4 regions of the Dactylosporangium sp. NPDC005572 genome follow, and region 3 is predicted to be linked to each of the others. Evidence: riboswitches for the same ligand, from Rfam matches in the RefSeq annotation. Region 3 holds a riboswitch; each other region holds the start of a gene.

Evidence for each region. A riboswitch is a leader RNA that binds a small molecule or an ion and turns the genes downstream of it on or off. The one in region 3 is predicted to bind cyclic di-AMP.
Region 1: linked by a shared signal. The riboswitch ahead of ABZS66_RS16620 (C39 family peptidase) and the one ahead of ABZS66_RS28835 (hypothetical protein) in region 3 are both predicted to bind cyclic di-AMP.
Region 2: linked by a shared signal. The riboswitch ahead of ABZS66_RS30830 (NlpC/P60 family protein) and the one ahead of ABZS66_RS28835 (hypothetical protein) in region 3 are both predicted to bind cyclic di-AMP.
Region 4: linked by a shared signal. The riboswitch ahead of ABZS66_RS38820 (hypothetical protein) and the one ahead of ABZS66_RS28835 (hypothetical protein) in region 3 are both predicted to bind cyclic di-AMP.

What each region holds. Positions count from the first base shown of each region.
Region 1 is NZ_JBEXCY010000028.1:730-8,154, forward strand. Features, by position in the region: gene ABZS66_RS16595 (hypothetical protein) at 1-445, shown strand, start outside; gene ABZS66_RS16600 (DUF308 domain-containing protein) at 638-1,243, shown strand; gene ABZS66_RS16605 (sulfite oxidase) at 1,458-2,585, opposite strand; gene ABZS66_RS16610 (LysR family transcriptional regulator) at 2,688-3,611, opposite strand; gene ABZS66_RS16615 (TDT family transporter) at 3,723-4,949, shown strand; cyclic di-AMP (ydaO/yuaA leader) riboswitch at 5,083-5,225, shown strand; gene ABZS66_RS16620 (C39 family peptidase) at 5,650-6,348, shown strand; gene ABZS66_RS16625 (hypothetical protein) at 6,415-6,561, shown strand; gene ABZS66_RS16630 (SHOCT domain-containing protein) at 6,633-7,046, opposite strand; gene ABZS66_RS16635 (hypothetical protein) at 7,213-7,425, opposite strand, start outside.
Region 2 is NZ_JBEXCY010000076.1:29,693-37,117, forward strand. Features, by position in the region: gene ABZS66_RS30800 (DUF6345 domain-containing protein) at 1-1,180, shown strand, start outside; gene ABZS66_RS30805 (SDR family oxidoreductase) at 1,313-2,032, shown strand; partial or broken gene ABZS66_RS30810 (ADP-ribosylation/crystallin J1) at 2,436-2,756, opposite strand; gene ABZS66_RS30815 (hypothetical protein) at 3,044-3,280, shown strand; gene ABZS66_RS30820 (HPF/RaiA family ribosome-associated protein) at 3,617-3,952, opposite strand; gene ABZS66_RS30825 (MFS transporter) at 4,063-5,253, shown strand; cyclic di-AMP (ydaO/yuaA leader) riboswitch at 5,366-5,514, shown strand; gene ABZS66_RS30830 (NlpC/P60 family protein) at 5,520-6,506, shown strand; gene ABZS66_RS30835 (GNAT family N-acetyltransferase) at 6,677-7,423, opposite strand.
Region 3 is NZ_JBEXCY010000068.1:16,751-24,175, forward strand. Features, by position in the region: gene ABZS66_RS28815 (sensor domain-containing protein) at 1-489, shown strand, start outside; gene ABZS66_RS28820 (response regulator transcription factor) at 477-1,121, shown strand; gene ABZS66_RS28825 (aldo/keto reductase) at 1,118-1,939, opposite strand; gene ABZS66_RS28830 (diguanylate cyclase) at 2,031-3,575, shown strand; cyclic di-AMP (ydaO/yuaA leader) riboswitch at 3,622-3,776, shown strand; gene ABZS66_RS28835 (hypothetical protein) at 3,955-4,650, shown strand; gene ABZS66_RS28840 (polyprenyl synthetase family protein) at 4,914-5,978, opposite strand; gene ABZS66_RS28845 (ElyC/SanA/YdcF family protein) at 6,146-7,135, opposite strand; gene dnaG (DNA primase) at 7,240-7,425, shown strand, end outside.
Region 4 is NZ_JBEXCY010000116.1:3,734-11,158, forward strand. Features, by position in the region: gene ABZS66_RS38805 (hypothetical protein) at 1-1,006, opposite strand, end outside; gene ABZS66_RS38810 (hypothetical protein) at 1,069-1,269, opposite strand; gene ABZS66_RS38815 (VTT domain-containing protein) at 1,451-2,035, shown strand; cyclic di-AMP (ydaO/yuaA leader) riboswitch at 2,121-2,254, shown strand; gene ABZS66_RS38820 (hypothetical protein) at 2,268-3,281, shown strand; gene ABZS66_RS38825 (hypothetical protein) at 3,822-4,820, shown strand; gene ABZS66_RS38830 (hypothetical protein) at 4,976-5,806, shown strand; gene ABZS66_RS38835 (MFS transporter) at 5,897-7,258, shown strand; gene ABZS66_RS38840 (MarR family transcriptional regulator) at 7,251-7,425, shown strand, end outside.

The DNA of each region.
Region 1 (7,425 bases), on a different contig from region 3:
TAGTGCGGCACCACCGCCCTTCCAACCACCACCACCCACGGATGCCGACTATGCAGGCGCTCAGGTCTATGCGGCACAGGGCGCCGACCCCCGCATGACGGACGGCTCGGACGCGCAGCAGGCAACCCACCGGCCACGGGCAGCCGATGCGGCGCGATCGCAGTTTGCGGTCGCGCAGCCTCCGGGACTCTGGGATATGGCGCAGGCCCAGGATCTCCGGCGGCGCTGGCACGAGGTGGAGAGCGGGTTCGTCGCGGACCCGCCGGGCAGTGTCACCGAAGCTCGGCAACTGCTGGACGAGGCGGTGAAGGCCCTCGCAGACAACGTCTACAGCCGCGAGGAGCAGCTCGAACGCGGCGGCGCACAGGCGTCGGACAGTATCGCGGGCATGCGCGACACCGTGCTGCAGTACCACGACGTGTTCGATCGGCTGTTGTCCGTCTGAGTCGCCGGCCGCCTCCCTGCTGTCCGCGCTGAGCGCGGTCGCGTTCGTGGGGCCGGGTGCGGCCGATCTTCAGTTCTGGAGGCGTGGCGGCGATCCGGACCATGCCTGCGGGGTGAGCTCAGTCGCTGGACGTCGCCGAACGGTGGAAAACGAGGACGTGTCGGTGATGCGAGGCATCGTGAGGGGTAGGCGATGGCGACGACGCACTGGTACCAGCGCGGTGCCCGGAAGGATCGGTCTTCGGTATTCGCCGAGGACTATCTGCAGGTGTTGATGCTCGGCCTCGTCACGGCGCTGTTCGGCCTGGCGGTGCTCGTCTGGCCCGGCCAGACCCTGCGCCTGCTCGGTATCGTGACCGGGATCTGGCTCATCGCGCTCGGCGTGATGCGGGCGGTGACGGCGTTGCGGTCGGACACCAGTTCCTCGCGGCGGATGCTGGCCGGTGTCATGGCGGTGGTGCTGCTGGCGGCCGGGATCACCTGTGTTCGCAACTCGGACGGCGGGGTGGTGGTACTGGCCACGCTGCTCGGTCTGGCGTGGCTGCTGAGCGGCTTCGCGATGCTGCTCGTCGCCATGCCGGCGAAGGAGTCGACGCGGGCCTGGCTGAGTGTGCTCGGTGTCGCCTCGGTGCTGGTCGGTGTCGCGTTCATGCTCTGGCCCGGGCCGTCGTTGACCGCGCTGGTGCTGATCAGCGGCATCGGTGCGGTCGTGATCGGCGCCGGCGAGGTCGCCCTCGCACTGCGGCTGCGGACGGTCGAGTCGGGCCTGCCCCGGGAGGCGGACGCTCACCCGCGGTGATGAAAACCGCGCAGCCCGACCTGGCCGAGGTTACGGTCCTGTACGGCTTTCCGACAGGGATCCACGACAGGCTGATGTCTCGTCGCAGCCCCTGCCGCGCGGGCAACCGCGCGCCACGGGCTACTTCGCCTCTCGCTGTCGTGCCATGCGCAATACACGGTCGCCAGGCCGTCAGTCCAGGCCGAGCGCCCGGCCGTGCGCACCGCCGGAGAGCTCAGCCTCGACCCGGCCCGGCAGGCCGTGACCCGCGGGCCGGGTGGGTGTGCAGGTGGACCCGGCTCCACGCCGTGTTGAGGTAGCCGAGCGGGTTCCACAGTGGTTCGGGGCGTTCGGGCTGGGTGGTGGCGGCGTCGTCCCAGGCGCGGGCGGCGATCTCCGCGGGGCCGGGGGGCAGGTCGACGGTGGTGTGCCACAGCGTCCAGGCCCAGGGGCCGGGTGCGGGGTCGGTGACAGCCTGCTGCCAGGTGCGGCCGGCGTCGGCGGACACGTCGACGCGGGCGATGCGGCGGTGCTCGCCGGGGATGGCGTAACCGGACACGGTGTGGGTGCCGGCGGTGAGCGCGGTGCCGTCGGCGGGGGTGAGGATGGCGGCGTTGAGGGCGGCGGCGCCGAGGCTCAGCCCGTCGCCGGGTGGGGTGGTGCCGGGGTCGGCGTCGGGGGGCAGGAGCCGGTAGTCGGCGGTCTGGAAGTGGTTGCCGGACGGCTGCTGCTGGGCGGTGATGCGGTGGACCCACTTGATGCTGCGGGCGCCGATGTAGCCGGGGACGACGACGCGGACCGGGCCGCCGTGGACGGCGGGGAGCGGGTCGTCGTTCATCTGCCAGGCGAGCAGGACCTCGCCGGCGGTCGCCTTGCCGGCGGGGATGGACCCGCCGAACGGGCCGGGCGGATCGAGGGTGGTGATCAGGTCGGCGGCGGTGAACGCGACGTGCCGGGCATCGGGATGCAGACCGGCGGCGTCGAGCACGTCGCGGAGCCGGGCGCCGGTCCAGCGGGCGGTGGAGATGGCGGCGGAGCGCCACGGGGTCTGGCCGGGGATGTCCCGCACGGCCATGAGTTCGGCGCGGCGGTTGCCGGCGCAGAGCAGGGTGGCGGTGACGGTGTGCTGCTCGAACCGGTTGCGCAGGTCGGTGAGGGACAGCTGCAGTGGATGGTCGACCAGGCCGTCGACGGCGAGGTGCCAGGTGGCGGGGTCGAGGACCGGGATCGCGCCGTGGTTGCGGCTGTAGAAGGTGTCGAGCGGGGTGATGGGCTGCCCGGCGACGGCGGCGGGTGCCGGTTCGGCGTTGTACGGCTCGAGGCTGTGCACGAGCATGTCGTCGCGTTTGTTCCAGGCGCCCATCCGCGCAGCGTATGCCCGCCAGGTGAGCGCCGGGTCCGGGTTGGGTCACGCCCCGGCGGTCGCCGGGGGTGATCCTGGCCGGGCGAGGGGGCGGCCGGGGGGTCAGGAGTGTGCGGCAGCGCCGATGTGGCTCAGCAGGGTCCGGACCGCGCCTGCCGGTGGGGTCCGGCCACCGGTCCAGACGGCGCGCAGGTCGCGGTGCAGCGTCAGCCCGGTCACGGCGATCCGGCGCAGCCGTCCGGCGCGCACGTCGTCGCCGACGGCGAGGAGGCTGATCACCGCCGGTCCGGCGCCGGCCAGGACGGCGGCGCGCACGGCGGCGGTGGTCGACAGTTCCAGCACGGCGGGTGCCTGCCGGACGTGGTCGCCGAGGACCGTGCGCAGCGCGGCGCTCAGCGACTCCCGGGTGCCGGATCCCGGCTCGCGGGAGACGAGCGGGGTGCCGGCCAGCTCCGCCGGGTCGATCCCGGCGGGGCGGCGGCCCCAGTGGTGCTCCGGCGCAGCGACGAGGACCAGTTCGTCGTGGGCGACGATCCGGCTGCGCAGGCCACGGGGCGGGTGCGGGCCTTCGACGAAGCCGAGGTCGGCGCGGCCGGCAGCGACCTGCTCCAGGACGTGTTCGCTGTTGGTGGCCTCGAGGACGACCTCGACCGGGACGACGCCGCGGCGCCGGGCGTCGGCGTGCAGGGTCACCAGCCAGCCCGGCAGGAGCTGCTCGGCGACCGTCAGGCTCGCGCTGACCCGGACCCGGGCGCGGGTGTCGTCGCGTAACGCCGCCAGGCCCGCGTCGACCTCGGCCGCGACGTGCAGCAGCCGGTCGGCCCACTGCGCGACCACGACCCCGGCCGGAGTGAGCTCGGTCCCCCGGGTGGTGCGGGTCGCCAGCCGGACCCCGGTCTGCGCTTCGAGGGCGACCATCCGGGCGGACACCGCCTGCTGGGTCAGGCCGACCTCGCGGGCCGCGGCGCTCAGACTGCCCGTGCGGGCCACCGCCAGCAGCACCTCCAGCGACCCGAGTTCCGGCATCCGCGCACTCAATCCCACAAGCAACCATGGTAACGAGCCACAAACCCGGGTTGTGACTCCACAACGGCAACCCGGCTACCCGCCGGCGCGAGCGGATCCGATCGTGGGGGTGTGAGGACCTCGACGCTGCCCCAACCGGCCGGTCTCCGGCCCGCCGACCCACGCCGGGACCCAGGCACCCTGGACGGGCCGGCGCACCGGCTCGCCCGGTTCGGGGTGCTGACCGACCTGGCGCACCCCCGCGACCTGCTGGCGAACCTGACCCCGAACTGGTACGCGTCGATCATGGGCACCGGCATCGTGGCCACCGCCGCCGCGTCGTTGCCCCTGCACCTGCCCGGCCTGCGCACGTTCGCCGTCGTCGTGTGGGCGTGCGCCGCGCTGCTGCTCGTCGGGCTCACCGCCGCCACGGTGGCGCACTGGCGGCGCCACCCCGCCACGGCCCGCGGCCACCACGCCGACCCGGTCATGGCGCACTTCTACGGCGCGCCGCCGATGGCGATGCTCACCGTCGGCGCCGGCACCCTCCTGCTCGGCCGGGACCTGATCGGCGTCGGCGCCGCGGTCGCCGCCGACTGGGTGCTGTGGCTCGCCGGGACCGCCGCCGGGCTCGCCACCGCCGCGTGGGTGCCGTACCTGCAGTTCACCCGCCACCACGACGTCGATGCGCGCAGCGCGTTCGGGGGCTGGCTGATGCCGGTCGTGCCGCCGATGGTGTCGGCGTCGACCGGCGCGCTGCTCGTGCCGTACACCCCGGCCGGGCAGCCCCGAACGACCCTGATCCTGCTCTGTTACGCCATGTTCGGGCTCAGCCTCATCGCCTCGCTGATCATCATCACCGTCATCTGGAACCGCCTCGCCCAGCACAGGACCGGACCCGCCCGGATGGTGCCCACCCTGTGGATCGTCCTCGGCCCGCTCGGTCAGTCGATCACCGCCGCGAACCTGCTCGGTGGTGTCGCCGACCAGGCCCTCCCCGGCCCCTACGCACACGCCCTGCAGCTGTTCGGCGTCGTGTACGGGGTGCCGGTCTGGGGCTTCGCACTGCTCTGGGCAGGCATCGCCGCCGCCGTCACCATCAAGACCGCCCGCGAACACCTGCCCTTCTCGCTGACCTGGTGGTCGTTCACCTTCCCCATCGGCACCGTCGTCACCGGCACCTCAGGACTCGCCCTGCACACCGGCGCCGCCCTGTTCCGAGTGGCCGCCGTCATCGGCTACGCCGTCCTGCTCACCGCCTGGGCCGTCGTCGCGGCCCGCACCGTCCGCGGCAGCCTCCGCGGGACGCTGTTCGCCCCGCCGGCAGCCCCGGCGGTGGCTCGGCCGGCCTCGGCCTGACGAGTCGTGAAGCCGACGACGCGGGAGCGCGTCGACTGCGGTTCTTTCCAGGTAGCGGGCCTTGGCAGGGCCGGTGGCCCTGCGTAACGTCTTGGGTCGCCTGACCCGGTTCGTGCTCACAACAGGTGGCGCCGGGACGGGCCCGCTGAGTCGTGCACGCACGAGCCGGGGACCCACCGCAAGTCTGGGGTGAATCCGCGGGCCGACGGCCCGTGGTAGGGCGACCTTCGCGCCCGAATCCGTCAGCTAACCCGGTAGGCGGACGCGTAAGGAGACATGCCTGTGCACAGCCGGCTCAACCCCCACCGCAGCAGCCCTCGCCAGCCGCGCACTCGCGCGGCCGCACGCCGATCGGTAACGGCAGGACGCTAGTGCGGATCGCTGCGATGCGGCGGGCGACCACACCGCCGCGCGTTTGCTGGACAACCGCTCGCCATCAGCGCTGACGCCATGTGTCATCACGCGCCCCGCACGCTGCGGCGTGGCGGCGTGCGCTGCCCTGAACGTGATCAGGCACCTGGCGGTGCCGCCGCGTGCCGACGGTGAACCGCGCCCTTGCCCAGCATGTTCGGGCCGTCCGCGCGCGCCGACGACCGATCGATCGCCCCGGTCGAAGCCCTGGAGAGTCGCAATGAACCTTGTACCTGTACGACGTCGGCAGGCCCGGCACTCGGCGCCCGCGCGTCATCCGAGAGCGGCCGTGATCTCCTGTGCGCTGCTTGCCGCGGCCGCCTCGGTCGGCATCGTGCTCAGTCAGCTCGGCGATCCGCCGTCCGCTCGCAGCGCCTCGGCCGGTGCAGCGCCGGCGGAGCAGTCGGTGGCCGGGCACGGTGCGGACCAGCACCTCACTGATGCGCCAGCGCAGTCGACGGTGCCGGCCCCGTCGACGAAGGTCCTCGAGTACCAGTTCCAGTTGCAGCCCAACTACTACTACTGCGGGCCGGCCGCCACCCGGATCGCGCTCACGGCGGCCGGCCATGCCGTCAGCCAGGGCCAGGCCGCTGACCTGCTGGGCACCACCACCAGCGGGACGAACTCGGCCTTCGACGTCAGCCGGGCGCTCAACAGCGTGCTCGGCAACGGCCAGACGGTGTACCGGACCAGGGAGATCCCGGCCTACCCGGCGACGTCGGCGCAGGCGGCCCAACTGCAGGCGGACGTGGTGAACACCATCGGCGGCGGGCGGGCCGTCGTCGCCAACATCGCCGGGCATCTCACCGACAACGCGGGTGTCGTCCACTCCTACGAAGGTGGGCACTACCTCACCCTCGTCGGATACCAGGACGGCGGCAAGACGGTGAAGATCGCCGATCCGGCCAACCCCAGGGGCGACGGCACCTACTGGGTGAGCATCCCCAAGCTGGCCGACTGGATCTCCCAGCGTGGTTACTCGTACTGATCGCCGGCGTGGTCGGCGGTCGGCAACCGTGCACGATCGTGGTGGCGCGACCTCGTGGGTCCAGCCATGGCGTCCAGCGTGCTGGTCGTCGTCACGATGTGGGCCGGCCAGGGTGGCCTGTACGAGCTGGGCGGCCTGACCGCCGGCGGCACATCGATCGGTCGGCTGGCCGGTCTGGTCTCGGCCGACCTTTGCTCATCCAGGTCCCGCTGATGGCCCGGGTGCCGGTATTCGAACGCCCCTACGGCCAGGACCGGGACGGTGGTCATCGCCCTACCTCGGGATCAGGCCCGCTGGCGCATGTTGCCGCTCAACCCGAGCTGCGCCGACTTGGCCCGCTCGTACTCCGACTCGGTCAGCACGCCACGCTGCCGCAGATCGGCGAGCTTGGCCAGCTCGTCCGCCGAGCTCGGGGCGCTCGGGGCGCCGGCGGCCTCGCGCACATACTGCCGCATCTGCGCCTCCTGCTGCCGGGCCCGCGCGGCGGTCCGCTCGTTCATCGACCGGCCCCGCGCAATTATGTACGTCAACGCCCCGATCCACGGCAGGACGATGAGGAAGACTGTCCAGGCGGCCTTCGCCCAGCCCGAGGTCGAGGGATCCCGGAACAGATCCGTCAGGATCACGACCATCAACCAGATCCAGGCGAACAACAACATGAACCACACGGTTGCCAGCAGAATCTCGCCGAACGACATGGTTATCGCCTACCTTCCGACCCTTTCAGGGTCGTACACCCCATGCACATGCCCATCCCCCGCCCCGGGTGAGTCGCTACCGAACAACGTCGATGTCACGGGCGCGCGGGTTTGGCGATCCGCTGTGCGGCGGAACCGGGCCGTGAGCCGTCGCCGCCGTGAGCGTTCAGTCCAGCGTGGTGAGGAAGGCAGCGACCGCGAATCCCAGCGCCGTCAGCAGCGCGATCCGGCGACCGCCCCGGCTGAAGGCCTCAGGCATCATCGAGTCGGCGAGCATCGTCAGCACAGAGCCGGCGGCGAGCGCCTGCACGTAGCGTCCGTCCACGTTGGAAAGGTGCGACGCGAGGGCGTAGCCGAGGGCGCCGGCCAGCCCTGAGCA
Region 2 (7,425 bases), on a different contig from region 3:
CCGCACCTGGTCCACCGCGAACCTCGGCCTGCGGATGATCTTCGGTTACGAGACGACGAGCGTCGACAGCGGCGACTACGGCAAGTTCTTCTTCGAGGAGTGGAACAGCGGCAAGTCGTTCAGCACGGCGTTCCTGGACGCCTCCTGGCGCATCAGCACCGCACAGGAACCATCCGTGGCCGCGTGCGGCGCGACCCAGGCCGAGGCGACGGACCGGCTGTTCAACGAGCGGGTGTTCAACGGCGACCGGGCCGACACCGCCTGGTGGTGGTGGCGGTGGTACAATGCCGCGCGAGCCCGCACACGCAACGTCCGGATCCCGGACGGGGCGCGCTCGGCGAAGCTCGCACCCGCCGTCGCCTCGCACGAGGATCTCGCCGCCTGGGCGGAGCGGTTCGACGTGCCCGTTCCTCCCGACGCCCGGGAGCGCGGGCTGCGCCACGGCATCATCTTCGGTGGAAAGGCCGGCGCCCGCGTCGCGGTCGACCCGGGCGGCGCCCGGGAGGTGTGGCTGGCCGAGACCTCGGACACCCGCCGGCAGATCGGCACCGAGCAGGCGGTCACGGCGGCTCAGCGGGCGGTCGAACAGTACCGGCTGGCCGAGAACGTCGACCTGGTCCTGGACCGCATCCGGTACGACCGGCACGCCGGACAGAGCGCCGACGAGCGCGTCGACGACGCGGTCCGGGAGATCACGGTGGACTTCGTGCAGGTCATCGACGGAGTCCCGGTCGTGGGCGCAGACGGGGGCAGGGTGCACGTCAGGGTCGACAACGAAGGTACGGTGACCGGCATCAGCGACTCCACGCATCAGGTGCGCGACCTGCGGGACCAGCCCGCCGTGCCGCCACAGCCGGAGTCCCGCAAGTCGCGCGCACCCCGGCCGAGCCTGGCCGGCAGCGTGCGGCGGGAAGGCGAGAACGGCGTGGCGTCCGCCGGCGGTGCGGCCGTCGACCAGGCCATCGACGAGGCGCTCGACACCGCGCTGCAGCGCCGCCTGCAGCGGATCGCGTCCGGCGGGCGCTTCCCCGGCGGGATCCGCACCGTGCCGGACACGACGGAGGTCGGCTACGCGCTGCGCGACGGCGACGCGGTGCTCGTGGCCCGCCGCGAGGTCGAGTTCGACTTCGGGCAAGGACTGGCGAAGCGGTACGTGCTCGCGCAGCCCATCGACGGCTGACCCTTCCCCGGGCACCCGCACCCGCGCGCGCGGGTGCCCGCGGCGGCCATCCGGAACCTCGCAAGCGTGGCCGGTCGCGAGCCGTAGCGCGGTTCGGTGGGTAATACGCGGTACACGGGGAAGCATCGACCCATGACCGCAACGCTCAAGGACCGGACCGTGCTCGTCGTCGGGCGGGGCAGCGGGATCGCGCGGGCCGTCACGGTCGCCGCGCGGGACGCCGGGGCGACCGTCGTGGCCGCCGGCCGGCACCGGGGCGGGCTCGACGACGCCTACCGGGACGAGCCCGGCATCGTCGCCGAGACCGTCGACCTCACCGACGAGCGCTCGATCGAGGCGCTGGGTGAGCGGCTCGGTACCGTCGACCACGTGGTCACCACCGCCTCCGCGCGGGCCCGCGGGCGGCTCGCCGACCTGGACCGCGACGACGTGCGGCGCTCGTTCGACACCAAGGTGATCGGCCCGCTCATGCTCGCCAAGCACCTCGCGCCGCGGATGCCCGAGGAGGGCTCGATCACCCTCTTCTCCGGCGTCGCCGCGGCGAAGATCGCGGTCGGCACCATGGCGGTCGCCATCACCAACGGCGCGGCCGACATTCTCGCCCGCTCGCTCGCCCTGGAACTCGCCCCGATCCGGGTCAACGCCATCTCACCCGGCGTGGTCGACAGCGGCGCCTGGGACGAGTTCGGCGGCCAGGGCAAGTCGGCCTACTTCGACATGATCAGCGCCCGCAACCCGGCCCGCCGCATCGGTACCGCCACCGAGATCGCCGACGGCGTCCTCTTCGCGATGACGAGCCCCTTCCTGACGGGTACCACGCTGCACATCGACGGCGGTGAGCCGCTCACCTGACCGACCCCTCGGTACGCCCGAAGTCGAACACGAACGTGCCGTCCTCGATGCGCTCGACGAGCTCGCCGACGTCACGGGCCTGCGGGACCGCCGTGTCCCAGCCGGTGCTGGCGACGTCCACCAGCAGCACGGGCGCGGGATCACGCCGCAGGTCCAGCACCAGCTGCGTCCGTGATCCATCGCTGCCGATGACGGCAATGCCCGGATGCGCGGCCGTGCGCTCGCCCCACGCCTCCTGGGCGGCGGCCGTCTCGCGCGGCCGGTGCAGCGATACGAAGGTCTCCTCAGAGATCCATCCTCGCCGGTACCACGACGAGCCCTGCAGATAGCTCCGCCACGAGGCCGGCAGCGGAGCGGTGAACTCGTCGTCGGGGATGGGCCCGCGGTACTCCGCCTCCTCGACGATCGCGCCGACGATGTGCGCGTTGAACTCGGCGAGCCGCTCGGCCGGGATCCAGTACTCCAGCACGTCCCGCCCACCGACCTGCTGCACCTGGTACTGCTCCAGGTGGGAGCGCTCGACCTCGAACCGCGTCACGTACCCGACCCCACCGGCGGGCACATTCCACTCCCGCGCGATCCTGGTCGCGTACCACCGGTTCAGTACGGGGTAGAAGATCGGCTGGTCGGCCAGGCGCGGCGGCCACTCCCGCCACCCCGAGGCCGCCACGAGGTCGAGCTCGCCCTGCCCGGTAGGCCGCCAGAGCGTGATGGTGTCGGACACCCCGATCATGATGCCGCACCTACGCTGTCCGCGTGGACGAGTTCTGGGCGCTGCTCGAAGCGTCCGGCCGGTGCGGGCCGGCAGCAGCGCGAGGCCATTCTGCGCGACTTCGTCCAGCACCTCTCGGCCACGCGGGATCCTGTGAACACTCTTCGGCGAGCGCTGGAGGGGCGGTACACAATTGACGGATGGAGTGGGTTCGAGTGTGTGCCTACGCGAACGTCACGGGGTGTCCGCGGCCGGACGAGGCCCTGCGGCATTGACTGCGGGAGCGGGGCATCGACTGGATGCCCATCGCCGCTGAGCAGGTCATGATCGGGCTCTACTGCGGGCCCTGGGGCGGCACGATCGACATCCAGGTCGCGGGCGCCGCGCTGTGGCCGCTCGGGCTGCATCCGGACCAGCCCACGTCGCGGATCGTCGGGCCGCCGCGGCCCAAGTGGTGGCACGCCGAGGCCGACCGGTCCTGGCGGCGTACGCCGGACGAAGCGACCCCGCGGCCCCGTCGGCGGCCGCGTTCGTGACCGGCGCGCCCGGGCTCCTCGGGCGCACCGTGAGCGACCGGCGCGCCGCGGTCGGCCCCGCCCTGCCCGCCCTGCCCCGGGCCGCGCTGCAAGCCGCGCCGCGAGCCCCGCCCTGCCCCGCCCCACGCCGCGCCATGGTCGGCGCCGCGCCGCGCCGGAAGCCCCGCCGTGGTCGGCGCCCCCTCCCCGACCTCGCGCCGCGCCGGGAGCCCCCGCGATCTTGGAGTTGTGGTCCTGGAAATGTCCGATAAAAGCGATAAATCCGGGACCACAAGTCCAAGATCGCGGGGGGCGTGCCGCAGTTGGCGGCGCCGGGCGGCAGGCGTGGGCGGCGTGTTAGCTCTTGCGGGGGTCTCGGCGGGTCTTGGCGTCCGTCAGGCGGCGGCGCAGGTCATCGCGCACGTCCATGACCGCGGCGTGCAGGTCGTCCTCGGTCGACACGGTGACGATCTTGTCCAGGCCTGGCGTCCAGCACTCCAGCGTGACCTTCTGGCCGGGGGACTGGCGGTCCTTCACCGAGATCTCCAGTTCGGTCGCGTCCGCATTGAACGACGCGAGCCGGGCGTCCAGCGGGCCGAACTGCTCGGTGATCCAGTTCCGGTCACCCTGGGTGAAACCTGCGCCCACGCGCAGGCACTGCTCGACGGTGGCGGGGTTCGAGACGCTACTCATGTCGATCGTGTACCCCGGAGCGTGCCGGAAAAAAACCATTTGACGGCCGCGATATGTTCATCCTCCGTGCTTCCGGACGGGTGGGGTCACCCACGCTTCTGGAGGAGCACGTGTCCCTGCGCCGCCCGCCCGCGCTGGCGTTCCTGCTGGTCACCGTCGTGATCGACATGCTCGGTCTCGGCATCGTCGTGCCCGTCGTCCCGAGCCTGATGACCGCCGTCACCGGCGACCCGGTCGCCGCCGCCCACTGGTCGGGGTGGATCGACGCGAGCTTCGGCGTGACCCAGTTCCTGGCCGCGCCGCTGCTCGGCCGGCTCGCCGACCGCTACGGCCGCCGTCCCGTGCTGATCGGCGCGCTCACCCTGCTGGGCCTGGACTACCTCGCCCACGCCCTGGCCGGCGCGCCCGGCCCGATGCTCGTCGCGCATGCCGCCGCGGGAGCCCTCGCCGGTACCACGACCGTCGTCAACGCCTACATCGCCGACGTCACGCCGCCGGCTGAGCGGCCGCGGGCGTTCGGTCTCGTCGGCGCGGCGTTCTCCGTCGGGTTCGTCGCCGGGCCGGTGCTCGGTGGTGTGCTCGGCGCCGTCGACCTGCGGCTGCCGTTCCTGGTCGCGGCCGGGCTGGCCGGGGCCAACGCCCTGTACGGCGCGTTCGTGCTGCCCGAGTCGCGGCCCGGTGACCGGACCACCAGCATCGCCTGGACGGTGGCCAACCCGGTCGGGGCGATCGCCGCGCTGGCCCGCCGGCCCGGGCTCGGGCGCCTCACGGTGTCCCGCCTGCTGTCCGACGTCGCCCGGATGACGAACCAGGTCACCTGGACGTTCGTCGTGATCGCGCGGTTCGGCTGGGACACCGTCAAGGTCGGCGCGGTCCTGGCGGCGAGCGCGCTGCTCGGCGCCCTCTGCTCGGCCACGCTGTCCGGGCCGTACGTGCGGCGACTCGGGGTACGCCGGGCGGCCATCGTCTCAGCATGGGCCGGAGCCGTCAGCCTCGCCGGCTTCGGGCTGGCCGGGCCGGCGTGGATCGTGCCGCTGATGGGGCTCGGCGCGGTGGCTGCCCTGGGCGGCAACGCGGTCCAGACGTGGATCACCTCGGCCACCGACGAGCGCGAGCACGGGACCGTGCAGGGTGCGCTGACCGGCATCGCGGCGCTGGCCGAGGCCGGTGTGCCGGCGGTGGCGACCGCGCTGTTCGCCTGGAGCCTGGCGGTGCCGCTGCCGGGGCTCGTCCTCGTCGCGGCCGGGCTCGTCGCCGCGGCGTCGGCGCTGGTCCTGTGCTCCACATTAAGAGTGTCTTAGGGCGGTACCGCCCGTCGATACCCTCCCGTTACGTTTGGCTGGCCCGATCGGACGTCGCCGCCTCGCCCGAGGCAGCCCGGACGGGCGCCGCCGAGTCGGCGGTCCGGCGCCCGTCCCCCGGGCACCGGCGGCCGAGCCGGGGACCCACCTGGGCGAGCGATCGCCCACGGGGTGAATCCGTGGCGCGACTGGCCGCGGTAGGGCGCCTTCTTCTCGCCCGAACCCGTCAGCTCACCCGGTAGGCGGTCCGGAAGAAGGAATCCGCCGTGTCCAACGGACGAACGCTCCTGCGTGCTCTGCTCGTCGGGATGACGGTGGCGGCGGTCGTGGCGCCCGCGTGCGCCGCCCACGCCGACCCGACAGCGGCCGAGATCCAGGTGCAGATCGACGACGGCAACCGCAAGGTGGAGCTGATCGTCGAGGAGTACAACAAGGTCAACGGCGACCTCGCCGCGACCCAGACGGCGCTGGCCGACCTCGACGCCAAGCTGCGCCCGCTCCAGGCGCAGATGGCCGCGGCCCAGGTCAACGTCGAGCAGGTGGCGGTGTCGGCGTACAAGACGGGCAGCCACCTGCGCACGCTGTCGGTGGTGCTCGGCGCCGGGTCGTCGGAGGGCTTTGTCGACCAGCTCGGCACCCTCCAGCAGATCTCCCACAACCAGCAGATCGAGCTCGACACGTTCACGGCCGCGAAGAAGGCCTACGACGCCGAGCAGCAGCGGCTCAACACCCTCCTCGCCACCCAGCAGACCCAGAAGGGCGAGCTGGAGACGCGGCGCAAGCAGATCGAGGCGGACATCGCCCGGCTCGACGCGCTGCAGGACAAGGTGAACGCGGAGGAGGCCGCGAAGAAGAAGGCCGCCAGTACCCCGACCACCACCAACCCCGGCCCGCCCCCCGCGGTGTCCGGCCAGGCGGGCAAGGCGGTCTCCTACGCCTGGGCGCAACTGGGCAAGAAGTACGTCTGGGGTGCCGCCGGCCCGAACACGTTCGACTGTTCCGGCCTGACGATGATGGCCTGGAAGGCCGCCGGAGTCACCCTGCCGCACAATGCGGCCCAGCAGTGGGGCAAGGTCAAGCACATCAGCCGCAGCCAGCTGGCCCCCGGCGACCTGGTCTTCTACAACGGCCTGGGCCACGTGGGCATCTACATCGGCAACAACCAGATCATCCACGCCCCGAACAGCCGCACGGTGGTGAAGGTCGCCCCGATCGACGTCGACCCGCTCTACGGCTACGGCCGCCCGGGCTGATCGACGCCGCCTCGTGGGCCGGTCCGCCCCCTCGACGGACCGGCCCACGCGGTTGTCAGTGTCCTTCGCATGCCCGTCATCCTTCCCGCCGGCGGCGGTCGACGGATGGGCTCGCCTACCCGATCCCCCTGAGTAGGCGTACTCAGGGGGATCGGCATGGGCGGCAACGATCAGTATCTGGCGATGTAGAGGCGCTGCCCGGCCGGCCGGAAGCCGGCCCGCTCGTAGACCCGCCACGAGTCGTCGCCGCCGGCCTCCAGCCAGGCCACCTCGACGCCGGCTTCGAACAGCCGCCCGGCGATCTCCGCGGTGATCGCCCCGGCCAGACCCCGACGGCGGTGGGCCGCGCCGACCGCGATGCCGCCGACCTCGCAGATCCCGTCGCTGGGCACGACCGTGCCGCCGCCACCGGCGTACCGGCCGTCGGTGGTGCGGGCGCCCACGAACACCCCGCCGCGCAGGCTGACGCGGCGCTGCCGGTCGATGTCCGCGGGCCCGGCGTCGCCGGGCGAACCGAACGCCTCGTTCTGGACCGCGATCATGCCGGCGATCTCACCGTCGGTCTCCGGGACGAACAGCTCGAAGCCCGCCGGAACGGGCTGCGCGACGAGCGTTGCCGGCATGCAGGTGAGGTACTCGTTGCGGGCCTCCACGGCGAACCCGGCGTCGAGCAGCAGTTGCTCGAGCTCCGGGGCGCAACTGGTGACGTACTCCAGCCGCGGCGGCCGACCGGCGAAGGCCGTGACCAGGTCGGCGACGTCGGCCGCGGTGATCTCGGCGCCGGGAACCGGCGTCGCGTAGTTGATGTGCGGACTGTCGGTCCCGTGGTCCAGCCCGAGCACGAACGGGCCGGACTCGACGGCGTTCAGGCGGGTGCACAGGTTGGCGACAACGGCGCGCTGAATGCGCAGATCCATGG
Region 3 (7,425 bases):
TCCGCGGCGGGTGCTTCCGGTGGCGCGGACGTCGGTGCCGATATCGGGCTGGCGCGGCGGCAGCTCGACGAGGCCCTCGCGGAGCTGCGGCGGCTCGTGCGCGGCATCCACCCGCCGATCCTCACCGACCGCGGCCTGCACGCCGCGGTCGCCGCGCTGGCCGGCGACAGCCCGCTCGAGGTGACCGTCGACGGCGACGCCGAGCGGTACCCGGCCGCGGTCGAGTCGGCGGCCTACTTCGTCGTCGCCGAGGGCCTCGCCAACGCCGCCAAGCACGCCGGAGCGAGCCGCTGCACGGTCACCCTGGCCCGGGCCGGCGACGCCGTGCGGGTCCGCGTCACCGACGACGGCCGCGGCGGCGCCGACCCGGCCGGGTCCGGCCTCGACGGGCTGCGGCGGCGGGTCGAGGCCCTCGACGGCACGCTCACCATCGACAGTCCACCGGGCGGCCCGACCGTCCTGCACGCGGAGTTCCCATGCGCATCGTGATCGCCGAAGACCTGCTCCTGCTCCGCGAGGGCATGGTGCGGCTGCTGACCGACACCGGCCACACCGTGGTGGCCGCCGTCGCCGACGCGCCGGGCCTGCTCGCCGCGGTCGCGGAGCACCGGCCCGATCTGTCCATCGTGGACGTCCGGCTCCCGCCCGGGTTCCGCGACGAGGGCCTGCGGGCGGCGCTGGAGCTGCGGGCCGCCGCCCCGGACACGAAGGTGCTCATCGTGTCGCAGTACGTCGAGCGCGCCTACGCCGCCGAGCTGCTCGCCGACGGCCGGGGCGGGGTCGGCTACCTGCTGAAGGACCGGGTCACCGCGCTCGACGACTTCCTCGACGCGATCGAGCGGGTCGCCGCGGGCGGCACCGCCATGGACCCCGAGGTGGTGCGCCAGCTGTTCACCCGCGGCGCCCGCCACCACGGCGTCGGGGCGCTCACCGCCCGCGAGCGCGAGGTGCTCGACCTGATGGCGCAGGGCCTGTCGAACTCGGCGATCTGCGCCGCGCTGTTCCTCGCCCCGGTCTCCGTCGAGAAGCACATCACCGGCATCTTCGGCAAGCTGGACCTCCCGCCCGCCGACGACACCAACCGCCGGGTGCGCGCCGTCCTGGCGTACCTGAACGGCTAGAACTCCTCCCACGTGGCCGGGTCCTGCTTGGGGGAGCGGCCCGAGTCGAGGGCGGTGACCGCGGCCACCTCGTCCGGGCCGAGCGTGAAGCCCTCGACGTCGAGGTTGAGCCGCTGGCGCTCGGCGTTGCCGGAGTGCGGTACCGCCGTGATGCCCCGCTCCAGCAGCCAGCGGAGCACGACCTGGGCGCCGGTGACGCCGTGCCGGGCGGCGATCTCCGTGACCACGCCGTGGTCGAGGATGCCGGTGTTGCGCTCCAGCGGGCTCCAGGCCTGCACGACCGTGCCCCGGTGCTGGACCGCATCGACCATCCCGGTCCGCGCGAACGACGGCGAGACCTGGAGCTGGTCGACCGCCGGCTGGACGCCGGTCGCGGCGACGACCGCGTCGAGGTGCTCGGGCAGGAAGTTCGACACGCCGACCGAGCGGATCAGGCCCTCCTGCTGCAGGCGCACCATCTCCTCGTACGACTGGACGTACTTGCCGACGGCCGGCATTGGCCAGTGGATGAGGTACAGGTCGACGTAGTCGAGGCCGAGGCGGGTCAGCGACGCCTCCAGGGCGGGCCGGGTGGCGGCGCGGCCCTGGTCGCTGCCCCGCAGCTTGGTCGTCACGAAGATTTCGGCGCGGGACAGGCCGCTCTCGCGCAGCGCGGCGCCGACCGCGTCCTCGTTGCCGTACGACGCGGCGGTGTCGATCAAGCGATAGCCGAGGTCCAGCGCTCGCAGTACCGCATCCGTCGCCGCCCGGCCCTTGAGCGGATAGGTGCCGTAACCCAGCGCGGGCATCTCGGCGCCGGAGTTCAGCGTGATCTTCATGGGCTCCACCCTACGAGAGACATTTGCTTCAGGTCGCGTTTGATGCGTCGATGTACTGGTGCAAGGTCAGCCGGACCGGGGTGGGCGCGCGGTGGAGCGAGATCGTGACATGGCGATGGCCGCCATCCGGTCCGTGTACCGGATCACGGGACGCATCAACACCGGTGTCACGCTCGCCGAGACGCTCCAGCTCATCGTCGATGCCGTGGTCGACGGCGTCGGGTTCGGCGTGGCCGTGGTGAACTACCTCCATCCGGACAAGGTGTACGAGGCGGTCGCGATCGCCGGGTCGGACGAGGCACGCGAGACGCTGCTCGGCGTGCGCTACCCGGCGGAGGAGCTCGACGGCTACCTGGAGCGGGCCGAGCGGTGGGGGCAGCTGCGGTACCTCCCGCAGGAGCGGTTCAGCGACGCCATCCCGTCGTGGGTGCCCGCGGAGGTCCCCGGCGCCCCGGAGGCCGACGACGCCTGGCACCCGCTCGACGCCCTGTTCGCGCCGCTGCGGGCCCCCGGCGGCGAGCTGGTCGGCATCCTCGGCGTCGACCTGCCGGCCGACGGGCGCCGGCCCGGCCCGTTCCAGCGCGAGCTGCTGGAGATGCTCGCCGCGCAGGCCGGGATCGCGATCGACAACGCCAACCTGGTCGAGGCCCTGCGCCGCGAGCGCCGGCAGCTCGCCGCCAGCGAGGCCGCGTTCCGGCTCGCCTTCAACAGCGCCGGCACCGGCATGTGCATGATCGGGATGGCATCCGGTGATCCGGACCGCACCCGGCTGAACCGGGTCAACCCCGCCCTGTGCCGGCTCCTCGGGCGGGACGAGGACGTGCTGCTCAGCATGCGGTTCGCCGACCTCATCCACCCCGACGACGTCGACGAGGGCCGCGCGGTCCTGACCGGCGCGTTCGGCGGCGCCGCCATGCACGACTACGAGCTGCGCTGCGTGCGCGGCGACGGCGAGATCGTGTGGGTGTCGGCCACCGTCTCCGTGGTCGCCGGCCCGCCGCCGTTCGCGATCGCCCAGGTGCAGGACATCACCGGCCGGAAGGCGGCCGAGGCCGACCTGGTCCGCCGCGCGTCCCGCGACCCGCTCACCGGCCTGGTGAACCGCGAGGCGCTCGCCGCGCCCCTGGACGCCGCGGTCCACCGGGCGGCCGCCGGCGGGGGGACCGGTGCGCTGCTGTTCTGCGATCTCGACGACTTCAAGGTGGTCAACGACACGTTCGGCCACGACGCCGGCGACGCGGTGCTCGTCGCGGTCGCCCAGCGACTGGTGTCGCTGGTCCGCCCGACCGACACGGTGGCCCGGCTCGGCGGCGACGAGTTCGTGATCCTCACCGGGGACGTCCCCGCCGACGACCTCGCCACGCTCGTCGACCGGGTCGAGCGCGCCGTGTCCGCGCCGATCGGTCACGAAGGTCACGCTCTGCGCGTACGCGTCAGCGTCGGCGTGGCCGTGATCGATGCCACGATTGCCGACGCCGGAGCGGCCCTGCGCGCCGCCGATCGCGCGATGTACCTGGTCAAGGGCCATCGACACGCGTCCGGGGTGACCGGTCGGGTGACCGCGTTCGGTGAGCATGCGGGTGCACCGGGTGGGATCCCGTTGCTGCGGTTGGCCGGGCCGGATAACGCCCAGTAGTGTCGGGTCGTCTGCTCCGGTCGACGGGCGCCGGGTTGGTGCCGCCGGGCAGGCGCCGTCGAGTCGCGATCCGTTCGCGAGCCGGGGACCCAGGTAGTTCTGGGGTGTATCCGCGCGCCGGCCTCCCAGCCGGCCCGTGGTAGGGCGAATCCTCCCGCCCGAACCCGTCAGCTAACCCGGTAGGCGGCCTCGGAAGGAGTTCAGGCTCGTGCGTCAGCATGCTCGTTCAGATGCTTCTCCGACGGCCCTGCGCCGTCCTCCCCTCAGACGGGTGAGCCCCGCCTAGCGGCTCCTGTTTCGCGATTTCGCGCGGCACCTTGCTCCACGGTGCCGTGCCGATGACTCCTGCGCTCATTCGTCTGTTGAGGGAACCGTTTCCGTGAGAGTTCTGCCACGCCAGTTCCATCCACGCCATCGCCGACCCGGGCTGGCCGTCCGGGCCGGCACCGCCTCGATCGCCGCGCTGTCCGTCACCTTGCTGGCGGCCGGCTCCGGCACGTCCACTGTAGACAGTCAGCTCATGGCACTGCCGGCGTACGCCGCCTACGAGGCGCCGCCGACCTCCGTGCCCACCGTCCCGCCGGCCGCACCGCCGGCCCCGGCGACCTCCGCTGCGCCGCCCGCCGCCGCGCCGGCCAAGCCACGGCCGGTCGCCGGCCTCGACCAGCGCCAGATGGACAACGCCGCGACCATCGTGCGCCAGGGCCGCGCCCAGGGCATGCCGCGCCGCGCCCTCGTCGTCGCGGTGGCGACGGCGATGCAGGAGAGCAGCCTGTACAACGTCGCGAGCAAGGCCGTGCCGTCGTCGCTGCGGCTGCCGCACGAGGGCCTGTCGAGCGACCACGACTCGGTCGGCCTGTTCCAGCAGCGGGCCAGCCAGGGCTGGGGCACCGTGCCACAGCTCATGGACCCGGCCCACTCGGCGATGCTGTTCTACGGTGCGCTGTCGCGCGTGCGGGGCTGGGAGCGCATGAGCGTGACGGCCGCGGCCCAGGCGGTCCAGCGGTCGGCCTTTCCGGGCGCCTACCAGAAGCACGCGGCGAAGGCCGAACAGATCGTGGCGGCCCTCTCCTAACCACACCACACCTGCGCCACACCACACCTGCGCCACACACCGCGCTGCGCCACACCGCACCTTCGCCAGACCCGCGTCGGCGCCAGACCTGCGCGATCTTGGAGTTGTGGTCCCGGATTTTATCGCTCATATCTGATATTTCCGGGACCACAACTCCAAGATCGGAACGGCATGTGCTTGCGGCGGGCGGCGGCGGGCGCTCGCGGCGGCGGCGGCGGTAGTAGGCGCTTGCGGTGGGCGCTCGCGACGGTGGGTGGCGCGGGCTACGGCGAGTGGCGGGTGGCCCGGCGGGCCAGGGCCACCAGCTCGGCCACCGCCGAAGCCGACGGGGTGGCCAGGTCCAGGGCGAGCAGCGCCTGCGCCAGGAGGTCGTCGGCCTGCTGGCGGCACCAGGCCCGGGCGCCCGACTGCTCGATGGCCTTCGCCGCCCGCTCCAGGTCGGTGTCCGTGAGCCGGCCCTTGCTCCCCAGCAGCTCCGCGACCTCGGTCGCGCCCGCGGCCAGGGCCGCCGCGACCGGAAGGGAGCGGCGGCGCCGGCGCAGGTCGGCGTAGAGCGGGCGGCCCGTCTCGGCCGGGTCGCCCCAGATGCCGGTGAGGTCCTCGGTGAACTGGACGGCCAGGCCGAGCCGCACGCCGAACAGGCGCAGCTGGTCGACCTGGGCCAGGGTGCCGCCGCCGGCCCGGGCGCCCAGCGCGCACGCGCAGCCGAAGACGGCGCCGGCGCGCTGCTCGACCGAGCTCAGGCAGTCGCGGAGCAGGTCGCTGCCGGCCGTCGGGCCGCCGCCGAGGGCGAGTGCGGTGTGCTGGCCGTGCAGGAGCTGCTGGACGGTGTCGCCGAGGATGCGGACCGTGGTGCTGCCCGCGACCGGGGCGGCGCGGTCGTGTGCCGGCCCGCGGAACTGGCCCGGCGCGACCCGGGCCGGGGTGCCGGTGCCGGCGACGTCGAACGCGAGGGCGAGCAGCGCCTCGGCGCCGAGCGCGGCCCGCTGGGCGCCGAAGACGCTCCAGGCGGTCGGGCGCTTGCGGCGGGACAGGTCGCCGTCGTAGAGGTCGCGGCGGATCGCTGCCCAGTGGTACACGAGCTCGATCATGACCGCCGCGGGCACCGCGTCGTGCGGGTCACCACCCACGGCGTCGGCGCTGACCAGCGTCAGGGCCGAGCGCTCGTGCGCCCCGTTGCCGCGCGGGCCGTCGGACCAGCCGAGCTGGAGCTCCGCGATGGCGCGGGACGGCTCGGGCAGCCGGGCCACCGCGGCGTGCAGGGCCGGGTCCACCAGGAGGCCGGCCCAGCCGAGGACGTCGTCCGCGTTGCGCAACACGATGACCATCAGCCGGCTCGCACCCCTATCGGCTCTCGGTTCGGGACCCGGTCAAGTATGCCGGTGCGGGTGCCCCGCCGTACCGGAAACGGCCGGTGTGGCGCCGGCACTTGTCGCCCGTCCGGTGCGTGTCGCGCGCAGCTCGGCGTGTCGGGGCGACGCGGCGGCATCGTCCACTATGGACCGACAGCGAGCCGCAGCGACGGATCGGGCGGCGACTGTACCGCCGGTGGCCGGTGCCGCAACGCCTCCCACGCGGCCTTCGGCCCGGCGGCGACGTCTCTGGCCGTGTTGTACCAGATCGTCACCCGCTGGCACCCGTCGCAGCGCGCCGGCACCCCGACGGCGTCGACCCCGAGCCGCCGGCACAGGGTGATCGCGCGGTGCAGGTGCAGCTCCTGGCTCACCAGCAGCGCCCGGTCGAGGCCGTACACGTCGTGGGCGCGGCGGCAGGTGTCGTAGGTGTCGAGGCCGAACGGGTCGACGACCACGCGGGACGGGTCGACGCCCTGCCCCATGAGGTACTGCCGCATCACCCGGACCTCGTCGCCGCTGCCCCCGTGGGCGTCGCCCGAGATGAGCAGGGCCTTCACCTTGCCCGAGCGCAGCAGCTCGGCGCCGATGTCGAGGCGGCCCTTCAGGAACGGCATGGGCTGCTCGCCGCCGGGGGCCACCTGGGCGCCGAACACGATCGCGACGTCGGCGCCCGGCGCGTCGGCGATCGTGCTGATCCGGCCCGCCGAGGCCACGCGTATCCACGCGGTCGGTGCCAGGACCAGCGCGGCCAGCACGGCGACGGTGACCAGGGCCCGCCCGGCCAGCCGCCGGCGGCGCTCCCGGCGGGTCTCCCGGCCCGCCGGCAGCGGGCGGCCCCGGCGCACGCGGCGCTCGGCCCGCCCGACCTCGAAGAGGAACCACCCGGGCAGCTCCCGGCCGTCGCGCAGCCTCGCGCGCTCCTCGTCGTTCAGGAAGCCGGTGACGTGGTCGACGGCGACCGAGTAGCGGGCCATCCGGCGTGCGCCGCGGCCGCGGGAGGTGAAGATCAGCCAGGCGCCGAGTGTGGCGACGACCACCAGCCAGCCGAGCGGGCCACGGCCCCGGCTGCGGCGGCGCAGCCGCTGCTCGGCCGCCAGCCAGGCCAGACGGTCGTCGCGCAGCTTGGTCACCCGCGCAGCTTCGCACGGGGCGGCGGCTCGCCGCTGACCCGTGAGTCGTAAATTGTCGGTGCCGCGAGGCAGGATGTATCCCGTCGGATCCGGGGAGGTGGCGAATGGCCGGCAAGATCAAGGACGAGGACATCGCCCTGGTGCGTGAGCGCACGGCGATCGCCGACGTCATCTCCGAGCACGTCACCCTGAAGTCGGCCGGCGGCGGCAACCTCAAGGGGCTGTGCCCGTTCCATGACGAGAAGACCGCCTCGTTCAACGTCTCACCCGCCCGGAACGTGTATTTCTGT
Region 4 (7,425 bases), on a different contig from region 3:
CGTGCAGCAGCTGGTGCACCTGGCTGCGCAGCGATCCGTCCCGGACGATGGGCGGCGGGTTGAGCGTCGGCTCCTCGGCGATCTCGGTGATCTCGGCGACGGCCGACCGGCTGCGCGGCTTGCGCTGCGGCGGCAGGATGCCTTCGATCTCGGTCCGCAGCTCTCCGAGGGGCGAGACGCTGGGCGGCGCCGAGACCGGGATGACCGTCGCGGCCTCGGGCAGTGCGAGCTGCTCCTCGGTGTCGATGATCTCGGGCTCCGGAGGCGCGATCTCCCGCTCCCGGCCCGGGGGCTGCTCCACGACGCCGTTGGCGGCCAGCCGGGCCGGTGCCAGGTCGGCGGCGATGAGCGCGGTGAGCCCGTCGTAGTCGGCGCCGTTGGCGAGCCGCAGTGCGATCTCGTCGAGGTCGTAGACGGCGACGGCGATGTCGGCTGTCGTCGGGTCGACGGCTGAGCGGATCTTGCGGTGCAGCACCTTGGCGATGGCCGCCGTGCGCTGCTCCTTGCGCTTCTCGGCCCGGGCCGCGGCGAGGGAGGTGTAGAGGCCGAGCTTCGTGTCGGCCTTGGCGAGGTTCTTGGCGCGCAGGGTCATCCACGGGTGGCGGATCCAGTGGCCGACCACCTCGTACGCGGGTGTGGTCGGTGGCAGGTCGCCCTTGGCCCGCAGCCGGTCGCGGCGCTGGTTCTCGGTGTGCATGAGCCACACGAGGTACCCCAGGGCGGACATTCCGGCGAAGAACCCGGCGAGCAGCTTGTCGTCGTGGGCCATCCAGTTGAACGCGACCGCGAACGCGGCGATGAGCGCCGACAGGAACCGCGACGCGGTCGCCCGCTCGCCCAGCCGGCGCCGTACGTCGGCGTTGGCGAGCACCACGATGCCGCCCAGTTCGAGCGCGGCGACGGCCGGGATGGCCCAGATCAGCGGGATGCCGAGGGCCTGGACCGCGCCGGTCACCTGCCCGGCCAGTGCGACCAGCAGAACCACGACGTAGAACAGCTGGCGCATGTAGGAGGTGCGTCGAACGGTCTTTTGCAGGTCGGCGTCGTGTTGGCCAATGCCCGGCGTCGTCACCGGTTTCTCCCGTCATCCGCTGCGGGCAGCGGGTATCCCCGTGCCGCGAGGAACTCGGCCAGCGCGAGGTCCACGGAGCTCTGCACCGTGGTGTTGTGATCGATGACGAACCGCTGCAGCATCTGCTCGATCTCGACCCGCACCCGGGTGTTGAGCTGCACGCGCTCGAAGCGCGGCCGCTGCGGCGGCATCGCCACCGTCTTCTCTGTCGCGTCCAAGTGGATCTCTCCCGCTAGCCGTTTGCTAGCGGGGACGCTAGCAAAGCAACCGTCGATGGCCGAATCAGACACGCCGACCCTGGGGATGACCCCGGTCTCGGGGTCTGCTCGGGGTCGCTCCCTGATGTGCGGCAGATACGCTCAGCCATACCGTCCTTGCATGACCTTTCTCGAAGCGGTACCGGGACCCCTGCTGGGCCTCGCGCTCGGCCTGGTCATGCTCCTCGACGCGATCCCGCTCATCGGCATCCTCGTGCCGGCGGACGTCGCGATCCTCACCACGTCGGGCTCGGTCGACCCGTTCACCAGCCTCGGCTGGGTCGTCGCCGGGTGCCTCGCCGGCTGGTCGATCACCTTCTTCGCCGGGCGGTATCTCGGCGAGCGGTTACGCCGCGGCCGCTTCGGCGCGTGGGTCGGCGCCGAGCGGTGGGCCACCGCCGACCGGGTCGTCCGCGAGGGCGGCAGCCGGATCCTGGTGACCGCGCCATTCCTGCCGTTCGTCAACACGCTCGTCCCGCTCGCCGCGGGCGGCCTCCGGATGCCCTACGGGCGCTTCCTGCGCACCGCCGCGATCGGTTCGGTGCTCTGGGGCGGGCTGTACGTCGGCCTGGGCACGCTCGCCGAGCAGGTCGCCGGCGTGCTGCCGACCGGCAACCTCACGATGGTGGTCACTGTCGCCCTAGGGCTGACCTTCGGCTGGATCGCCTTGCTGGGCACCCGCAAGCTGGCTACCGTCCGTAGTTGAGTGGTAGGCATTCTCGGTCCTGCGCAATCCGGTGACGATTCGGTAATCTGAGCCCGGATTCGCCTGGCGGCGCCCCTCGGTGCCAGTGGATCCGCCGCCGAATCGGTTTCGACCGAGCCGGGGACCCACCGATTTCTGGGGTGAATCCGCATTCGCGGTAGGGCCACTGTTCCGTCCCGAACCCGTCAGCTAACTCGGTAGGCGGTGCGCGGAGGGACAGAAAGTGATCAATATGCGACGCCGGGCGGCACTCCTGCTGGCTGCGGTGCTCGTCACGGTGGGTGCGTGGGCCACGCCCGCGTCGGCCGCACCGGGCGATCCGACCGCGCCGCCGGACGAGGGCAGCGCCAACATGACGCTGGGCGAAAAGCTCGAGCAGGCCAACCGCGAGTTCCTCGACGCCCAGGCGATCCTGGAGACGTCGAAGAAGAAGCAGGCCGAGCTCGCCGAGCAGATGGCCGCCATGCAGCGCGAGATGGCGCCGGTGCAGGCGTCGGTCAATCTCATCGCCGCCGCCTCGTACCGCACGGGCGGCATCCGGATCACGTCGGCGCTCATCACCACCGACTCCCCCGAGCAGTTCATGGACCGGGCGGTGCTGGTGAACACCATCGCGCGGTACAACGACCGCCAGATCGCCCGCCTCAACAAGCTGCAGGCCGACCTCGCCGCCGCCAAGAAGGCGAGCGACGAGGAGGTCGCCAAGCAGCAGGCCCAGACCGACATCATGGGCAAGAAGAAGAAGGACGCCGAGACCGCCCTGACGAAACTGGGCAACGGCAGGGCCGACGGCTACGTGAACGCCAACTCACCGCTCGCCAACCCGGCCCCGCGCAACGCCGACGGCTCGTGGCCCGCCGAAAAATGCATCATCGACGACCCCACGACGACCAAGGGCTGCATCACCCCGCGCATGATCCACGCGGTGAAGGAAGCGCACGAAGCGGGATTCAAGCGATACTATTCCTGCTTCCGCCCGTCGGGCCCGTACGAACACCCGAAAGGCCGAGCCTGCGACTTCGCCGCCCAATCCAGCGGCTTCGGCGGCGTGGCCAGCGGCGGCGACCGAACCTACGGCAACAACTTGGCGGCCTTCTTCGTCAAGAACGCGAGCGCGCTGGGCGTGCTCTACGTGATCTGGTTCCGCCAGGTATGGACCCCGGCCGCCGGCTGGCACGCGTACAGCGGCGGCAACGGCGACCCGTCCAGCGACCATACGAATCACGTCCATCTGAGCGTAATTTGATGCTTTTCTGACTCGGGTCCGCGCAACGCACGACCGTCGCTCCCGCCAGACAACGCTCTTCTCGGCGCGACATTCGTCCCGCCGAGAAGACGCTGCCATCGCCGTCGTGCCAAGAACCCGCGGGCGGTCGCCCGCGCGGAAGGCCCGCGTGCCTGAGGACCCGCTCGGTCACGGAGCAGACGCGCCCAAACGGCGATCACGCGCCTGGCGTTCCATGATCGTGGGAAGCATTTGGCTGCTATGGCGACCACGAGTTTCCCTTGATCATGGGTGCGCAGCCGGCAGCCGTCGCGGGTGATCGGGCGATTCGCGGCCTGCAGCGCGGCGACGGATGGTGCGGCGTCGCGGTGGGTGGTGGTGGCGCGGTGTGGCCACGGGTGGCGGGCCGCCGGGTGGGTGCTCCCCGGGCGGTCCGCCTCGATCTTGGGTGCGGTGTAGTGGGCGTCACGGTCGTAAAGCGAACGTTCATTCTTGACGACCTCGGCTCGGGGTCGCATGCTCAAAGTGAACGAACGAACGTTCTTTTTAGGGAGACTTCCGATGGCCCAGCAGCACAGCGCAAGCCGGTCGCCGTGGCCCCGTGTCGGGGCGATCGTGCTCCTGCTCACCGCACTGCTCAGTCTCATCATGATCGCGTTCGCGTGGCCGGCCACCCGGTCGACCGTGCACGACATTCCGCTCGCCGTCGCCGGGCCGCCGCAGGCCACCGGGCAGGTCAAGCAGCAGCTCGAAGCCAAGCGGCCCGGGGCGTTCGACCTGGTCGCCGTCGACAGCACGCAGGAGGCCGAGCGGCTGATCCGGGAGCGGGAGGTGTACGGCGCGATCGACCTCACCAGCGGCAAGCCGCAGCTGATCATCGCCTCGGCCGCCAGCCCGGCCGTCGCGCAGGCGCTGCAGCAGGTCGCGGCGGGGCTTGACCAGTCCGCCACCGCCGTCACCGTGCGCGACCTCGTGCCGCTGCCGGCCGACGACCCGCGCGGGGCCGGGCTCGCCGCCGGTGCGCTGCCGCTCGTGCTCGGCGGGATCGTCGCGGCGGGGCTGCTCACCAACCTCGTCGTGGGCGTCGCCCGGCGGGTGGCCGGCGCGCTCGCCTTCGCGATCACGGGCGGTCTGGCGCTCGTGGGGATCCTGCAGTACTGGCTGGGCTCTCTCGGCGGCGACTACTGGGCCAACAGCGGTGTGGTGGCCCTGTCCATCGGCGCGACCGCGCTCACGCTGCTCGGGCTGGAGTCGCTGCTCGGCACGGCCGGGCTCGGCATCGGCGCCGGCGTGATGATGCTGCTCGGCAACCCGCTGTCCGGCCTGGCCAGCGCGCCGGAGATGCTGCCGTCGGGGTGGGGCGTGCTGGGGCAGTACCTGCCGCCGGGCGCCGCCGGCACCCTCCTGCGCAGCAGCGCCTTCTTCGATGGCAACGCCGCCACCCGGCCCGTCCTCGTCCTCACCGCCTGGGCCGTGCTCGGCCTGCTCCTGGTGGGCGTGTCGGTCCTGCGCGGCCGTCGGTCCGCCCCGGTCGAGGCGCTGGAGCCCGTCGCCGCGTGACGGTCGGCAATCCATGAGGCCCCGGCGGGTGAGCAACCCGCCGGGGCCTCACAGCCGGTTGCCAAGGAAGCCGGACCCTGGTGCCAGGCAGCGCCGGAATCGTTGCTGGCGAGCGGTTCCCGGAGCGGGCCGCCCGACAGCAAGGAGCGAACGCCATGAGCCGCAGCACCGACCAGTCTCCCGCCCCGGTCTGGGCCACCCCGGCCGAACCGGCCGCGCCGGCCACCGAGTCGATGCCGGGCCAGAACGGCGCCGCGGCGCCGACCTATGGCGCCCACGCGATGCCGGCCCAGAGCGGCGACGTGATGCCGGCTCACGGAGGCGACGTGATGCCGGCCTACGCAGGCGAGGCCCTGCCGTACGACGCGGGAATCGCCGCGTACGGCGCCCAACCACAGGCGACCCCGAGCGGCGGCGCGCCGTGGGCGGGTGGCGGCGGAGCGGCGCCGCCGTACCAGGCCGGTCCCGCGGGGACGCCGTACCCGCTCGGGCCCGCGGCCGCGCCGAAGAAGCACTCCAAGGTCAAGGCCGCCATCGTCGGCGTCGTGGCGGCGCTCGTGATCGGCGGCGGCGGGTTCGCGGTCATCCAGGCCGCCGGCGACAGCGGCTCCACCACGCAACAGCAGGCCGGCCCCGGCGGTCAGGGCGGCCCCGGCGGCATGAACGGCGTTCCGCAGGACGGCCAGGGCGGACCCGGCGGCATGGGCGGCGGGTTCGGCGGCGGCGTGAACGGGGCCCTGTACGGGGACTTCGTCTCGTCCGACGGCAACGGCGGGTACACGACGAAGCGCCTCCAGAGCGGCACCGTCACCGCCGTCAGCGACACCTCCATCACCGCCAAGAGCGCCGACGGCCACAGCACCACGTTCGTCGTGAAGGACAGCGCGGCCGTGGCCGACGTCGCGGCCGGCGACACCGTGACCATCGTCGGGACCGTCGACGGGGACACCGTCACGGCGACGTCCATCGTCGAGACCGGGCAGTGATCTGCGCCGCAAAGCCGAAGGACCGATATCCACCGGGTCGTTGCTTGTACGAACATAATAGTTGTGGTCGTACAAGCACGTCGCCGGCGGTTGCTCATTCTGGGGATCTGCTGCCTGAGCCTGCTGATCGTCGGGCTGGACAACACGATCGTCAACGTCGCGGTACCGAAGCTGCGCGAGGACCTCGACGCCTCACTGGAAGGCGTGCAGTGGACGATCGACGCCTACACGCTGGTCATCGCCAGCCTTCTGCTCATGGCGGGCGCGACCGCCGACCGGATCGGCCGGCGCCGGACCTTCCTCACCGGCCTCGCGATCTTCGTCACCGGCTCGCTGCTGTGCGGCCTGGCGCCGTCGCTGGGCTGGCTGATCGCGTTCCGTGTGCTCCAGGCGATCGGGGGCTCGATGCTCAACCCGGTCGCGATGTCCATCATCACCAACGTCTTCACCGACCGGCGCGAACGTGCCCAGGCCGTGGGCGTGTGGGCCGGCGTCGTCGGGATCAGCATGGCGCTCGGCCCCGTCGTCGGCGGGCTGCTGGTGCAGTCGGTCGGGTGGCGGTACATCTTCTGGATCAACATCCCCATCGGGCTGGCGGCGATCGTCCTCACCGTCCTCTTCGTGCCCGAGTCGAAGGCGTCCAGGCCCCGCCGGCCCGACCTGCCCGGCCAGGTGATCGTGCTGGTCCTGCTGGCGTCGGCCACCTACGCGATCATCGAGCGGGAGTGGATCGCCGGCGTGATCGCGGTTGCCGCGCTGGCCGCCCTGTTCGTGGTCGAGCCGCGACGGCGCGAGCCGCTCGTCGACCTGCGGCTGTTCCGCAGCCCGCCGTTCGCGGGCGCGACGCTGACCGCCGTGGCCGTGTTCGGCTCGCTGGCCGGGTTCCTGCTGCTCAACGCCATCTACCTGCAGGAGGTGCGCGGGTACACGCCGCTGCACGCCGGGCTGCTGACGCTGCCGGTCGCGGCGGTCACCGTCGTGCTCGGACCGCTGTCCGGACGGCTGGTGGGCAGTCGCGGGCCGCGGCCGTCGCTGCTGATCGGCGGGGTGGGCATCGCCGCCAGCGGGGTCATGCTGGCCGGGCTCGGGCCGCACACGTCACTGGCCTGGCTGCTGGTCGCGTACTCGCTGTTCGGCGTCGGCTTCGCGATGGTCAACCCGCCGATCACGGTGACGGCGGTGTCCGGCCTGCCGACCGAGCAGGCGGGTGTGGCGGCGGCGTTCGCGTCGACGAGCCGGCAGTTCGGCGCCATGCTGGGGGTGGCGGTGCTGGGCGCGGTCGTCTCGACGGGCCTGCACGGCGCGCCGATGGCGGAGGGGTTCGTGGCCGCGAGTCATGCGGCCTGGTGGATCGTGGCCGGCTGCGGTGCGGCGGTGGTGGTGATCGGTACGCTCACCACCGGGCCGCGGGTGAGGGAGCGGCAACTCGAACCGGAGCTGGCCGATGCCTGACACCGAAGCCGCGGCGCGGGCCTGGCGCGCGCTGCGGGCGCTCGTGCTGGATCAGTACGACCGCCGCAAGGAGGTCTGCGAGGCGCTCGGCATGAGCTTCGTGCGGGTCAAGGCCTTGCGCCGGATCGCCGGCGGCGCGGTCACGCTGCGCGAGCTGGCGGCGGACC